4 regions of the Kitasatospora sp. NPDC004615 genome follow, and region 2 is predicted to be linked to each of the others. Evidence: riboswitches for the same ligand, from Rfam matches in the RefSeq annotation. Region 2 holds a riboswitch; each other region holds the start of a gene.

Region 1 (3,546 bases), on a different contig from region 2:
CCTGCTGGTTGATCTTCTTGTACGCCGCGTCGAGGCTGGGCTTGAGCTCCTCGAAGGGCACCTCGACGGTGAGTCGAACCCGGGTCGGGTTCAGAGTCTCGACGGCGCTCTTCACGGTGGGGTCTCCTAGGGGGGCTTGCGGTCAGGGCGATAGGCGGTTGGGGCTGCAATGCTGTCCGTACTACCGCCAGCGGTCCATCCTACCGGTACCACGAAAGTGACTGCGCCCGGCACCGGGTGCACGGCGGAGCGGGGCCGGGGCGGCCGCGCCCCACAACGACAACAGGGCCCCGCCCACGGACGAGACCCTGCCGCACGGTCGGGGTGACCGGATTCGAACCGACGGCCTTCCGCTCCCAAAGCGGACGCGCTACCAACCTGCGCCACACCCCGTGGTGCCGAGCAGAAGAGTACACGTCGGGCCGCCTCCGACCGGGGCGATATTCGCGAGCCGACAGCGCGGAAGGAGTGTGCAATCCACCGGCTCGACCAGGTACCCTGATCCAGTCCTCGCCACCGCGACGCGGTGCGGGTACGCCTTTGCGGGTGTAGCTCAATGGTAGAGCCCCAGTCTTCCAAACTGGTCACGCGAGTTCGATTCTCGTCACCCGCTCCACAAGGCCAACGGCCCCGACTGCCAACGCAGTCGGGGCCGTTGCCGTTGGTCGGCCGCGCCGCGTGGCCGGGGGGCCTTCGCCCGCGCAAGGGCGCCGGAAAGCCCGAAGGCCCCGCGCAGCGGACTGCGCGGGGCCTTCGAGGGGTGAGGCGTGGATCAGACGTTGACGCCGTGGGCCGCCAGGTAGGCGACGGGGTCGATGTCGGAGCCGTAGTCCGGGGTGGTGCGGATCTCGAAGTGCAGGTGCGGGCCGGTCACGTTGCCGGTGGCGCCGGAGAGACCGATCTGCTGACCCGCCGTCACGGACTGGCCGGCCGAGACGGAGATCGAGGACAGGTGGGCGTACTGGGCGTACTTGCCGTCGGCCAGCTTGATGACGACCTGGTTGCCGTAGGCACCGCCGTTGCCGGCGGAGACCACGGTGCCGTTGGCGATGGCCTTGAGGCTGGTGCCGGTGGCGACCGGGAAGTCGATGCCGGTGTGGTAGCCGGAGGACCAGTTGGAGCCGGCGACCTTGTAACCGGTGGTGACCTTGCCCGGCGCCGGGGCGACGTAGGTGGAGCTGTTGCTCGCGGCAGCCGGAACGGCGGCCGGGGAAGCGGTGGTGGCCGTGGTGGCGACCGGGGGCGCCGCCTGCGGGGCCGGGGCCACGGGCTGGGCCTTGACGGTGCCGGTGGTGGCCGGCTTCGCGGTGTCGGCCTTCTTGACGGCGACCTTCGGCGCGGTGGCGGTGTCCGTGGAGGTGGACTTGGCGGCCGGGGCCTGCGCGGGGGCGGCGGCCTGGCCGTTGATGGCCAGCTTCTGGCCCGGGAAGATCAGGTCGGGGTTGCCACCGACCACGGAGCGGTTGTCCTGGTACAGCTTCTGCCAGCCACCGTCGACGTGCTGCGCGGCGGCGATCTTGGACAGGGTGTCGCCGGAGGCGACCCGGTAGCTGTGCGGGGCGGCGGCCTGGTCGGCGACGGGGGTGGCGTCCACCGAGACCGTGGACGGGTGGCTGCCGGCCTGCTCGGTGGCGGTGTGCGCGGAGGCGGCGGTGACCGGGAGGCCGATCGCGGCGCCGGCCACACCGGTGGCGATGGCGATCCGGGCGATGGTGGCCAGGCTCGGCTTGCGGTGCTTGCCCTGAGCGGACATGAAGGCGTTCCTCTCCGACGCCTGCGAGGTGAGCTGTCGGGTTCGGGCGAGAGTTGCCCGGCCGCAGGGACTGCGGCTTCACCCCGAGCCGTTCCCGGTGGTTTCCGGGCCCGGCGACTTACCTGTGGTTCCCCCGCTCCTGCCGTGGCGTGGTATCTGGTCGGCACCGGACGACGGCAGGACTAGGCGTTCCGTCCGGTGGCCCGCCCGGTCACTGGCCGGGCTGCGGAGGAAGCAAATCCCACGGCCCGTGAGGCTGGCAAACGCCGATCGGCCCCGCTCCCTGGGTCGGGAAGGGGCTGACGATCCACCAGGTCACGCTGTGCCGACACCACGCTGCGGTGCGCGTACGCGATCATGACAGTGCGCGTACGAACCCCGCACGGTGGGCGACTTCGGCCACCGTGCGCGTTCGGGCGCGGACCTGGCGTGACGTCGCGGGTGAGCCTGGTCACCGTGGGCAGGCCGAATGGACGGCGCGGGGGTGTCTCCCGCCCGTCGTGGCGTGCCGCCGGGGAGCCGACAGGCCGTCAGCCCGCGATCGACGCGATGGCCTTGGAGACCGAGGTGAGGAACTGCTGGATCGGGCCGGCCATGGTCGACTGGCTCAGCATGAAGCCGAACAGGGCGGCGACGATGGCGTGCCCGGTCTTCAGCTGCTTGTTGCGAATGAAGATCGCGACGATGATGCCGAACAGGACAAGCGCGGAGACGGAGAAGGCCACCAGGACTCACTTCCTCGATTCGTGGCGGGGGTTCGGTGGAAGCCGGCGTTGGCTCCCAGGCGGAAACCGGCCCCTGCCCCCCGTGTCCCCACCACTCCATCCGGACTCAGTGTGGTCGCTCGTGCTGAGTGCGTAAAGGACTTGCCCGGTCGCTCGGTGCCCGAACCCGCCTGGCAGGACTGATTTTCGCCGACCGCGACGATAGCGGACGGGTTCTGACACCCCGTCGGCGGGCGGTGGTCCGTGCTGGCCTGCGCGGCAAACCGGCAGGCAGATCCAGCATCGCCGCCCGGCTCGGGCCGCGAACCGGAATTGGCCGAAGATCAACGTCCGGGTTTGACACTCCGTGGACACTCCGCGCTCACCGCGTCTGCACCGGACGGAAGTTCAGCGGCGCCAGACCAGCAGCACCGCGCGGTCGTCGTTGACGTGCTTGGCGACGGTGTCGATCAGCCGGACCGCGGAGCCGGGCCGGATCGACCCCGGGGCGGTGGCGACCAGCCGGTCGGCCTCGCCCATCAGCCGGTCCATGCCCTCGGCGAGGTCGCGGCCGGGGATCTCCACCATGCCGTCGGTGCACAGCATCAGGACGTCGCCGGGGCCGAGGGTGCCGCGCACCCCCTCGAACTTGGCCTCGTCGTAGACCCCGAGCAGCGGGCCCTCGGCCTCCTTGACCTCCCAGTACCCGGCGCCCGCGAGACGGTGCATGCCGGGCAGGTGCCCCGCGGAGAGCAGTTCGTACTCGCCGGTGTCCAGGTCGACCACCAGATGGACGGCGGTGGCGAAGCCCTCCGCCCAGTCCTGCCGCAGCAGGTAGCCGTTGGCGGCGGGCAGGAAGTCGTGGGCGGGCAGCGAGCCGAGCAGGCCGCCGAAGGCGCCGGAGAGCAGCAGGGCGCGGCTGCCGGCGTCCATGCCCTTGCCGGAGACGTCGGCGAGGACGGCTTCCAGCATCCGTCCGCCGGGGCCGGTGCGGGCGGCGACCATGAAGTCGCCGGAGAAGGACTGGCCGCCGGCCGGGCGCAGCGCGGTGTCGGTGTGCCAGCCGTCGGGCAGTTCCGGGACCCGGCC
Region 2 (3,546 bases):
GCAGCTACCGCAACCTGGCCGAGCTGAACGCCCGGGGCCTGCCGATGCCGGACGAGCTCTCCGGGGAGTTCGAGGACTTCGAGGAGGCGGTGGCGCAGGCCGCGATCGACCTGTGCGGCGAGTGGACGGTGCCCGGGCTGGCCCGGCTGCTGCTGGAGGAGTACCCGGAGCTGGCCCCCGAGGTGTACTGAGGGTTGTGGCTCGCCGGGGTCCACCGATCGGAGGACCCCGGAATCGTCCTGATGAGCCATCGGTCCTGGCCGTCCGGACGATCCGCGGGGCGGGGCCGCCGGGCCAGGGTGGAGCCATGGACATCGTGACTCCGGCCGGCGCCACCTCCGTCGGCCTGCGCCCGCCGTTCCGTCGGATCGCCGCGCAGGCCGCCGCGCTCTGGTCGGCCGTCTTCGCCCTGGTGCACCTGTACTGGCTGCTGGGCGGCCGGGCCGGTCTGCCGGGCGGGCTGTCGGTGCTGGACAACACGCCGCTGCTGGTGATCGACATCATCGCGGTACCGCTGTGCGCGGTGGCCGCGGCGCTGGCCCTGGCGCTGATACGGCCGTGGGGCGAGCGGCTGCCGGCCCGCGGGCTGCTGTGGGCGGCCCGGGGCACGGCGGTGCTGCTGATCGTGCACGCCGCGCCCTCCGTGCCGGACTGGCTGGCGCTGGCGGCGGGTCACCGCTCGGTGGCGGAGCTGGACGCGATGGCCCGCTTCGCGACCGTGCTGTACGAGCCGTTCTTCCTGGCCGGCGGGCTGCTGTTCGGCTGCGCGGTGTTCGGCCGTCGGCTCCTGCCCGAGCGCGGCGGCCGTCGATGAGCGGAAGAACTACGGCTGCAGGCCGCGCTGCTGGAGCCAGGGCAGCGGGTCGATCGGGGCGCCGCCGCCGGGGCGGACCTCCAGGTGCAGGTGCGGGCCGGTGACGTTGCCGGTGGCGCCGACCGCGCCGAGCACGGTGCCGGGGGCGACCTGGCCGGAGGCGGTGGCGATCCGGGAGAGGTGGCAGTACCAGAGTTCGGTGCCGTCGGGCAGGGTCTGGATGACCCGGTAGCCGTAGGGGCCGGACCAGCCCGCCGAGGTGACGGTGCCTCCGGCGACGGCGGCGACGGGGGTGCCGGTGCGGGCGGCGAAGTCCAGGCCGGTGTGCAGGTGCGCCCAGTGCGCGCCGGACTGGGCGAAGTGCGCGGTCAGCTGGTAGCCGGCCACCGGCAGGGTGTGCGCGGCCTGTTCGGCCTCGGCCTGCTGGGCGGCCCGCTTGGCCTCGGCCTCCTGCGCGGCGGCCAGCCGGGCGGATTCGTCGGCGGCGGTGCGCTGGCCGTCGGCCTGCTGCTGGATGCGCGCGGCGAGGGCGAGCCCGGGGTCGCCGGCGAGGAGGCCGTCGGAGGCTTCGTCCGCGGCGGTGACGGGCACCGGGGCGGCGGCCTGCGCGGGGGCGGCGCCGAGTGCGGTGGCGCCGAGCGCGGCGGTCATCGCGGTGACGCCCAGCAGGGGCGCGCCGGCGCGGGACTGACGGGGCAGCCGGTGCCGGGCGGCTTCCGGCTCGACCGGGTGGTCGAGCAACTGGGTGCCGGTGCTCTCGGTGTAGGTCGACGCCACGGGGGCGTGCTCCTTCCTTCCCTGCCGCCGACCGGGTTAGCTGACGGGTTCGGAGGTGGAAGGTCTCCTACGGTCGGGCCCAGGGCCGTCCCGATTCACCCCGGTGGAAACGTGGTTCCCCGGCTCCTGGGACGCCCCGAAGGGTGTGCCCAAGTGGATTAGGCGTGGCGCACGGTGCCGCATGGTTACGGCGTTGCCGACCGCGCTGCGTTATCAAACGTTAATCCTATGGACCCCATGATTCCAAGCCGCTACCACGAGACAGCGAAGATTTCCTGACGCCCTATGGGTGATTTGTGACGGTTCACCAGGGCCAACCTGACGGATTGTGACCGAGTGGTTGAGTATCCGTACTCACGCCACGCCTCCGGGCCGGCGCGACCCTGATGCCATGACCGCAACCGTGCCGCACCGGACCACCGCCGCCTACTTCGCCCAGGCCGCCGTCTCCTTCGGACTGGCCACCGCCGCGCTCTCGCTCGGGATCGCCTACCTGCCGGTGAGCGCCTGGATGCGCGCCTTCCTCGCCGTCGGGCTGCTGTACGAGATCACTTCCGCGTTCACGCTGGCCAAGGTGATCCGGGACCGCCAGGACGAGGGCGCGATCACCAGCCGGGTGGACCAGGCCCGGCTGGACAAGCTGCTCGCCGAGCACGACCCGTTCAAGGTGGAGGGGATCTGACCGATCCGGCTGGCCTCCACGGCTTGACGGCTAAGGCTATTAGCCTTAGCTTTATGGCTATCGGCAGTCGGCCGGGCCTCCAGCGCCCGGCGCACCGCAACGCCCGCCCAGGAGGCCCGCGATGAACAGCACCCTCGGCACCACCCGGTACGTCGACGTCCCCGGCGGCCGGATCGCCTACGACGACACCCCCGGCACCGGCGTCCCGGTCGTCCTGCTGCCCGGCATGCTCGACAAGCGCGCCACCTACCGGCACCTCGCACCGCTGCTGACCGCCGCCGGGCACCGGGTGATCACCATGGACCTGCGCGGCCTCGGCGAGTCCTCCACCGGGTTCACCGACTACTCCCCCGCCGCGATCGCCGACGACCTGGTCGCCCTGCTCGACCACCTCGACCTGCGCGGCGCCGTCCTGGCCGGCAACTCCTACACCGGCGCCACCGTGGTCCGCGCGGCCGAGCTCGCCCCCGGGCGGACCGCCGGGGTGGTGCTGATCGACGCCTTCATCGAGAACCTCCCGCTGAACGCCTTCCAGAAGGCCCTGTTCGGCCTGGCCGCCCCGCTGGTCACCGCGTTCCCCGGCCTGTGGAGCTCGATGCAGAAGTTCTACTACCCGACCGCGCGGCCCGCCGACTTCGACGCCTACCGGGCCGGCCTCGCCGAGATGCTGCGCGAGCCCGCCCGGAAGGCCGCGCTGCGCGGCTACCTCACGGGGGACTCCGCGCCGGTCGGCTGGTGCGAGGCCGTCGACGTGCCCGCGCTGGTGCTGATGGGCAGCAAGGACCCCGACTTCCCGAACCCCGAGCTGATCGCCGACCGGCAGGCCGCCGCGCTGCGCGGCCGTAAGGTGATGATCGAGAACGGCGGCCACTACCCGATGGCCGGCTACCCCCAGGCCGTCGCCGACGCCCTGCTCCCTTTCCTGAACGAGCTGAACGAGGTCGCCCGCTGATGGCCCGCGCCGGACTCTCCCCCACCACGGTGGTGGACCACGCCCTCGGCCTGATCGACGCCCAGGGCGCCGAGACGCTCACCCTGGCCGCCGTCGCCGCCAAGGCGGGGGTCGCCACCCCGTCGCTGTACAAGCACGTCCCCGGGGGCCTTGCCGAGCTGCGCCGCCTGGTCGCCGTCCGCACCCTCGACGACCTGACCGACCACCTGGCCGCCGCCGTCCTCGGCCACTCCCGCGACGAGGCGGTCGCCGCCCTGCTCGCCGCGTACGCCGGGTACGCCACCCGGTTCCCCCGTCGCTACGCCGCGCTGCCGCAGGCGC
Region 3 (3,546 bases), on a different contig from region 2:
AGCCGATCTTCGAGACGGCCGCGTTCAGCGCGGCGGCGGCGCGGTCGGACGCGGCGGGCTCGTTGCCGAGGTCGAAGCGGTCGGCGCCGCGGGCGGCCCGGGCGTCGTCGTCGTAGGCGAGCCGGTCGCGCTCGGCGGCGGTGAGGTCGCCGAGCAGCTGCCGGGCCCGGGCGAGGCGGGTGCGGACTTCGTCCTTGGCGGCGGCCAGGCGGTGCCGGGCCTGTTCCAGTTCGTCGAGTTTGGCCGCGGTCTCCTGACGGCGCTGGTCCAGCCGGCGTTGTCGTTCGCGCAGGTCGCGCAGGGTCTCGTTCTGCCGGGCGGTGGCCTGGCCGAGCGAGCGGGCGCCGGCCAGGTAGGACGCCGGGTCGTTGTCGAGCATCAGCCGCAGCGTGGGGTCGAGGCCCTGGGCGCGGTACTGGGCGGCGACCACCGCCCCGAGGTCGGCGCGCAGCCGGTTGAGGTCGTCCTGCCCGGCGGCGACCTGGGTCAGCAGGACGCCGGCCTCGCGCTGCAGCCGTTTCTGCTGTTCCTGGGCGGCGTTGTACTTCTCGGAGGCCTGCTCGGCCTCGTCGTACAGCTGGTCGACCTGCGCCTTGACGTCGGCGCGGTCCGGCGGGTCGGCCGGAGTGGCGGCGGCCGGGGCGACGCCGAGATGGATCACGCCCGTCGCGGCGGCGGTGAGCGCCAGGGCTCGGGCGAGGCGTTGGACGCCGGGCAGTGGGGGGCGACGGTGCACTGGCACGTGCGACGACTCCGTTCCTGCGCTCCGGCCTCCGCCGCCGCCCGCGGATCGGACGGCCGTCCGCACGGGGGGCCGGGGCAGAGGTTAGCGAGTCGGACGGATCCAGTCCAAACCCTGACAACTTCGAATATTCGACCGCGAATCGGACACCGGAACGAGAGCGGCCCGGCACCCCCTGTGCGGGGTGCCGGGCCGAAGGCTCCGCGCGGCCGTCAGATCCGGACGATCTTGGTGATCGGCATGACGGTCGCCGACTCGTAGCGGACCTGCGCGCCGGTGTGCGGGGCGTGCACGATCTGCCCGTTTCCGACGTACATGCCGACGTGGTGCTGGTCGCCGTAGTAGATGATCAGGTCACCCGGACGGGCGTTGGCGATGTTGGTGCCGATGCTGGTGCCGGCGCCCGCCTGGGCCTGCGAGGTGCGCGGGATGGAGACACCCGCCTGGGCGTACGCCCACTGCATCAGACCGGAGCAGTCGAAGGTGCTCGGGCCGGCCGCGCCGTAGGAGTACCAGCTGCCCAGCTTGGACAGCGCGGCGTTCATCGCGGCACCCGCGTAGCCGGCCGGTGCCTGCGCCGGCGGGGCGCCGAGGTCGGTGCGGGTGTTGTCGCGGGAGGCGCGCTCGGCCTGGGTGCGGGAGTCGCTGGCGGCCTTGGCCTCGGCCGCCGCGAGATCGTCGCGCTCCTTCTGGGTGAGCGTGTTGAGCAGCTCCTGCGCCTTGGCCAGCTTGGACTGGACGTCTTCCTTGTCGGCCTTGAGGGCCTTCGTGGTGGTGTCCAGTTCGGCGAGCTTCTGCGCGGCCTCCTCGCGCTGCCCGTCGAGCTTGGCCTGCTCGGCCTTGAAGCTCTTGAGCAGGTCGGCCTGGGTGGCGCCGACCGTGTTCAGCGTTCCGGCCTGCCCGAGGAAGCTGTCCGGGTTGCTGGAGAGCATCAGCTGCATGGTCTGCGGCATGCCGCCGTTGCGGTACTGCTCGGCGGCGATCGTCGCCAGGCTGTCCTGAACGGTGGTGACCTGCTCCTGCTGGCGGGCCAGCTGGTCCTGCAGTTGGGTGACCTGCTTCTGCAGGTTCTGCTGCTTCTCGACGGAGGCGTTGAGCGCCTCGGTCTTCACCTCGGCCTGCTCGTTGAGCTGGTCGACCTGCGCCTTGACCTGGTCCTTGGTGGGCGCCGGGTCGGCGTGCGCGCCGGTCTGGGCGGACAGCGCGACGGCGGTGGCGGCAGCGGCAGTGAGAATCGAGACCCGGGCACGGCCGACGGGCTTGGGACGGCGATGGGACGCCACGAAGGCGGACTCCTTCTTCCTCACACCGCCTACCGGGTGAGCTGACGGGTTCGGGCCGGAAGAGACGCCCTACAGCGCCTCACCGGCCGCTCTCGCGGCCGACCTGGCGCCGATTCACCCCGGGGGAACGTGGTTCCCCGGCTCCGTTCGACAGCAACCCCCACAGGGGTATCCCCGTCGGCGGATCTCGTTCTGACGATCCACCCGCTGCGTCACGGACTCGGCGGCGACCTCCGCCGTCGCCCCCCTTGGGCGATCGACTCTGCGGTGGTCGAACTATGACCCTAGTAACCGATCCGTGATCCGTTCAAATCCTTGTCGGAAAAAAATCTGAATCTGAGTCAATTTCGATTACGAAACTGACCGAACGTAAGGGATCCGTTGCGCAGTGCGTAGCATTTCCCGCCGTTCGCCAGGGAAACGCGACGCCCGGACGTGTTCGAGATCACAGCAGGATCTCGACCCGCCCGGGCGTGTCACGGCGTGTCAATTGTCGCCCTGGCGGGCGTATGTCCGGTTTGCCGGACTGTCAGACCCGACGGATGGTCGAGATCGGCATCGCGTCGACCTTCATGGTCTTCACCACGTCACCGGTGTGCGGCGCGTGCACCACCATGCCGTTGCCGATGTACATGCCGACGTGGTGCCGGTCGCCGTAGTAGACCACCAGGTCACCGGGCTGGGCGTTGTGCCAGTCGGTGCCGACGCTGGCGCCGTAGCTGCCCTGCGCCTGCGAGGTGCGCGGCAGCGACACGCCGGCCTGCGCGTACGCCCACACCATCAGGCCGGAGCAGTCGAAGGTGCTCGGGCCGGTCGCACCCCACACGTACGGCGCACCGCGCTTGTCGAGCGCCCGCTGCACCGCGACCCCGGCGTAGCCGGCGGCCTTCGGCAGGGTGGCCGGGTCGACCCGGTCGGCACTGCGCGAGGCGGCGCCGTCGCCGCGCACGATCGAGGCACGGTCGGCGGCGGAGAGCTGGTTGAGCAGGTTCTGCGCCTGCTCCAGCTTGGTCCTGACCTCGTTCTTGGCGTCGTTGAGCGCCTGGGTGGAGTTGTCCAGCTCCTTCAGGACGTCCGCCGCTTCCTGCTTCTGCTGGTTCAGCCGGCGCTGCTGGTCCTGCAGTGACTTCAGGGTCTCGGCCTGGGTGCTGGCCGCCTGGTCGAAGGAGGACGCCTTGTCCAGGTACTTGTCCGGGTCGGCGGAGAGCATCAGCTGCATCGACGGGTCGACGCCCGCGTGCCGGTACTGGTCGCCGGCCACCGCCGCGAGCCCGGAGGACAGCTCGTTCAGCTGGTCCTGGCTGCGGGCCAGCTGGTCCTGCAGCTGGTCGGCCTGCTTGCGGAGCTGGTCGGCCTGCTCCTTGGCGCCGTTGTACTTCTCGGCCGCCTGCTCCTGCTCCTCCATGAGCTTGTCGACCTGCGCCTTGACTTCGTCCTTGTTCGGCTGAGCCGGCGCGGCGTGCGCACTCACCTGGGCCGACAGGGCGACCGCGGTCGCGGCGGCAGCGGTGAGCACGGTCA
Region 4 (3,546 bases), on a different contig from region 2:
TGTTGTGCGGTACGAACGCGTGGCTTCCGGCGTCGCGCACCACCACGCCCTCGACCACCGTGCCGCGCGAGGTGTCCAGCAGCATGTGGAAGTGCAACCCGTACCGCCCGAGCACCGGCTCACTCACGGGCTGCCCGTTCCAACTCTCCTTCCCCACCGCCCGCGGCCCGACCCGCCGCAGCACCGCATGCCGCACATCGGCCGGGCGGCTGGACGTCAGGTGGACGTGCGCCCGCCCCTGCTCGGTGCCCTCGACCCGCACGTTGCGCGTCAGGTTGAGCACCTCCGCCCCGAACACCGCCCCACCACCGAGGCTCACCCGCGGGTGCGCGTGCTGCAACGGCGCGGCCAGCGTGACGTTCGGGCCGTCCACCCGCTGAACCGTCACCAGGTCGTACGCATCGGAGAACCCCTCGGCATCGGGCGGCCCGGTCGGCGTGACGGCGAGCTCGTCACCCACCTGCCAACCCTCCGGCGCCACCGCCAGCTTCAGTACGGTGTCCCCCGCCTTCAGCTCGGTTGCGGCCCGCACCCACGCCGTCCGGGGCGCACCGTCCAGCCGCAGGTAACCGCGGCCGGTGACCCACAGGCCGGTGTCGGTGTCGACGACGGTCATGCCGCCGCCCTGGAACCGCCGTTCGTCGATGTCGGGAAACCGCAAGGTATGGGTGTGCGCCGCATCGGGCGCGAGCGCCAGCACCCCGCGGACCTCGACGTTGCCAGCACTCTCCAACGTCACCGACCGGTCCCCGGCGAACACCAGCGACCCACCCGTGTCGATCAGCAGCGACCCGACCTTGGCGTCCCCGTCCAGCACCACCTTGTCGGTGATCCGCACGGCACTCCCCGCCCCGGGCACCTTCCCGCCCCACGCCTCGGCATCCGACCACCGCCGCCCGCCCTCGCCCACCGCCCCCGCCGCCGGCTCCGCCCCGGCCAGCGACTGCCGCAGCACCACTCCTCCACCGACCGCCGCCACCGTCCCGACCGCCAGCCAGGCCAACACCCGCCGCCGCCCCGACAACGGCCGCCGCTGCCGCCCGTTCTCCCACTGCTCCACGATGGCCGCCTCCCGAAACGTGCAGGGACTCCGAATCGTCGGGGGCAGCATAGGTGGCTGTCACAACGGAAATCGGCGACTTCCGAAACGGCTAAGCATTCTGACGTAGCATCATCCATCAGTTCGACAGAAATGGGCGATGGCCGCAATTCCACGACCTGTCAGCAAAGGGTCTTCAGCGCCCGGGACAAGGTGGACAGAACGTCCACAACCTCCCATCCGGTCGATCGCAAACGCTAACCAAAGTGAATATTCGCCCGGCAAGCCACATAACCACCCAAAACGGGCACAAGATCGCCAATTTCCTGACGGAAGCCCAGGTTTGGCCGCGCGCCGTGGAGTTCGCTCGAAATTCCTTGATCGAATTTTCCGGACCCGGTGACGACCGTCACAGGAATTTGCTAATCGTCCTTAATTCCGCTTAATGTCCTGCCCACGTTCGTGGACACACGGACCCAGCTCGCCCGGAACGCCGAATCCTGCCGCCGGGTGGGCCGGCTCATGCAATGACGCACCGCGGCAGGGGCGGGGGAACCAGGTAAGTCGCCCTGGGACGGTCCTGACGGACCGGTCCGGGGCTTGGGGTGAAGCCGTGCGCGCCGAAAGGTGTGCGCGGCCGGGCAACTCCAGCCCGAATCCGACAGCTCACCTCGCAGGCGTGGGAGAGGAACGCTTCTTCATGCTGCCCATCAGCGCCAAGCGCGCCCGCCGTCTGATTGCCACCACTGGTGTTGTGGGCATCGGCCTCACGGTCCCCGGCCTGGCCGCGGGTACCGCCTCCGCCGCTTCGGTGGCCACCTGGGACAAGGTCGCGCAGTGCGAGTCCAGTGGCAACTGGTCGATCAACACCGGTAACGGTTTCTACGGCGGCCTGCAGTTCACCGCCTCCACCTGGGCCGCCTTCGGCGGTACCGCGTTCGCCCCGCGCGCCGACCTGGCCACCAAGGACCAGCAGATCGCCGTCGCCGAGAAGGTGCTGGCCTCCCAGGGCCCCGGCGCCTGGCCGGTGTGCTCGGTCCAGGCCGGTCTGACCAAGGGCGGCGCCGCCCCGCAGGTCGACACCTCCACGGGCTCCACCGCCGCCAAGCCGCAGGCCCAGGCCCCGGCCCAGCCGCAGGCGCCGAAGCAGGCCCAGCAGCCGGCCCCGCAGCAGCGCCAGGGCCAGGCCCAGAGCCGCCCGCAGGCTCAGCCGCAGGCCGACACCCAGGCCTCCGGCAGCTACACCGTCGTGGCGGGCGACTGGCTGTCCGCCATCGCCCAGCGTCAGAACGTCGAGGGCGGCTGGGAGAAGCTGTACGAGCTGAACCGCTCCGTCCTCACCGAGGGCCCGGACATGATCTACCCCGGTCAGAAGCTGGCGCTCGGCAACGTCGCGGTCGCCCAGGCCCCGGCCAAGCAGTCGGCGCCGGCCAAGCAGTCCGCCCCGGCCAAGCCGAGCACCCCCGCGCCGGCCCAGCCGAGCACCCCCGCCAAGCCCGCCGCCACCACCACGACCGCCACCACGACCGCCACCGCCGCCGTCAAGGCGACCGGCTCCAAGGCCGCGGCGATCGACTTCGCGCTGTCGAAGGTCGGCCAGCCGTACATCTACGGCGGCACCGGCAACGGCGGCTGGGACTGCTCGGGCCTGACCCAGGCCGCGTTCCGCCAGGCCGGCATCAGCCTGCCGCGCGTGGCCGCGGACCAGGCCGACTACTCGACCCGGGTCTCGCTGAACAGCCTGCAGCCGGGCGACCTGCTGTTCTGGTCGAACAACGGCTCCAACTCGGGCGTCTACCACGTGGCGATCTACATCGGCGACGGCAAGTACGTCGAGGCCGCCAACCCGAAGTCCGGTGTGAAGACCGAGACCATCGCCAACTGGGCGCCGGACTTCGCCGGTCGGGTCTGAACCGCCTGACACCACACGCACCGCGCACACCACGCGCACGCGCATGAGGTGACCGCACCGCGGACACCGCTGCCCTCGGGGACCCTGGTCGGCTCCGGGGGCAGCGGCCTATCCTCGGCCGAGACCGAAGGCCGAACGCCGAAGGCCGAACGCCAAACGCCGAACGCCGAACGCCGAAGGCCGGAAGCGGTCCCGAGCCCCTGGAGCGATGCGATGGCGAAGGTGACGATCACGCTGGACGCGGACCTCGCGCTGGAGGCAATGATGCGCCTCGGCGTGAGCAGCCCGCAGGACGCGGTGGAGCTGCTGGTGCGCGACTACCTGTCCACCGGCCGTCGCACCCAGGCCCGCACCGGCGGCAGCCGGGACGGCGAGCGCTTCACCGGCCCGGCCCCGACCGTCGAAGAGGGCTGAACGCAGCGGCCGAAGCGAAGCCCAACACCCGTTACCGTCAAGGAACTTACCGTCTAGTAAGTTCGCGGCGGAGTCCCTACCCTGGGCGAACCCCACCCCACCCAAGGGAGTTCGCTGATGGCACACCCCCTCGCCCGTGCCGCCCGCGCCGAGCACCTGCGCGACCGCGCGCCCGTCGAAG

Evidence for each region. Region 2 has a riboswitch for cyclic di-AMP ahead of ACFYS8_RS14750 (M23 family metallopeptidase). Riboswitches for the same ligand answer to the same signal wherever they lie in the genome.
Region 1: linked by a shared signal. The riboswitch ahead of ACFYS8_RS21355 (peptidoglycan DD-metalloendopeptidase family protein) and the one ahead of ACFYS8_RS14750 (M23 family metallopeptidase) in region 2 are both predicted to bind cyclic di-AMP.
Region 3: linked by a shared signal. The riboswitch ahead of ACFYS8_RS23355 (NlpC/P60 family protein) and the one ahead of ACFYS8_RS14750 (M23 family metallopeptidase) in region 2 are both predicted to bind cyclic di-AMP.
Region 4: linked by a shared signal. The riboswitch ahead of ACFYS8_RS26210 (transglycosylase family protein) and the one ahead of ACFYS8_RS14750 (M23 family metallopeptidase) in region 2 are both predicted to bind cyclic di-AMP.

Annotation. Positions count from the first base shown of each region.
Region 1 covers NZ_JBIALQ010000006.1:46,032-49,577, reverse strand. The annotation lists gene tig (trigger factor) at 1-115, opposite strand, end outside; tRNA gene ACFYS8_RS21365 (tRNA-Pro) at 320-393, opposite strand; tRNA gene ACFYS8_RS21360 (tRNA-Gly) at 543-616, shown strand; gene ACFYS8_RS21355 (peptidoglycan DD-metalloendopeptidase family protein) at 773-1,753, opposite strand; cyclic di-AMP (ydaO/yuaA leader) riboswitch at 1,759-1,913, opposite strand; gene ACFYS8_RS21350 (hypothetical protein) at 2,284-2,478, opposite strand; gene ACFYS8_RS21345 (PP2C family protein-serine/threonine phosphatase) at 2,866-3,546, opposite strand, start outside.
Region 2 covers NZ_JBIALQ010000003.1:728,514-732,059, reverse strand. The annotation lists gene ACFYS8_RS14760 (hypothetical protein) at 1-191, shown strand, start outside; gene ACFYS8_RS14755 (DUF3995 domain-containing protein) at 308-814, shown strand; gene ACFYS8_RS14750 (M23 family metallopeptidase) at 824-1,591, opposite strand; cyclic di-AMP (ydaO/yuaA leader) riboswitch at 1,602-1,766, opposite strand; gene ACFYS8_RS14745 (YiaA/YiaB family inner membrane protein) at 1,983-2,273, shown strand; gene ACFYS8_RS14740 (alpha/beta fold hydrolase) at 2,395-3,225, shown strand; gene ACFYS8_RS14735 (TetR-like C-terminal domain-containing protein) at 3,225-3,546, shown strand, end outside.
Region 3 covers NZ_JBIALQ010000006.1:488,511-492,056, reverse strand. The annotation lists gene ACFYS8_RS23360 (NlpC/P60 family protein) at 1-742, opposite strand, end outside; gene ACFYS8_RS23355 (NlpC/P60 family protein) at 955-2,025, opposite strand; cyclic di-AMP (ydaO/yuaA leader) riboswitch at 2,036-2,218, opposite strand; gene ACFYS8_RS23350 (NlpC/P60 family protein) at 2,555-3,546, opposite strand, start outside.
Region 4 covers NZ_JBIALQ010000008.1:12,561-16,106, forward strand. The annotation lists gene ACFYS8_RS26200 (hypothetical protein) at 1-1,060, opposite strand, end outside; gene ACFYS8_RS26205 (hypothetical protein) at 1,297-1,452, opposite strand; cyclic di-AMP (ydaO/yuaA leader) riboswitch at 1,558-1,734, shown strand; gene ACFYS8_RS26210 (transglycosylase family protein) at 1,740-2,951, shown strand; gene ACFYS8_RS26215 (hypothetical protein) at 3,165-3,365, shown strand; gene ACFYS8_RS26220 (AMP-dependent synthetase/ligase) at 3,483-3,546, shown strand, end outside.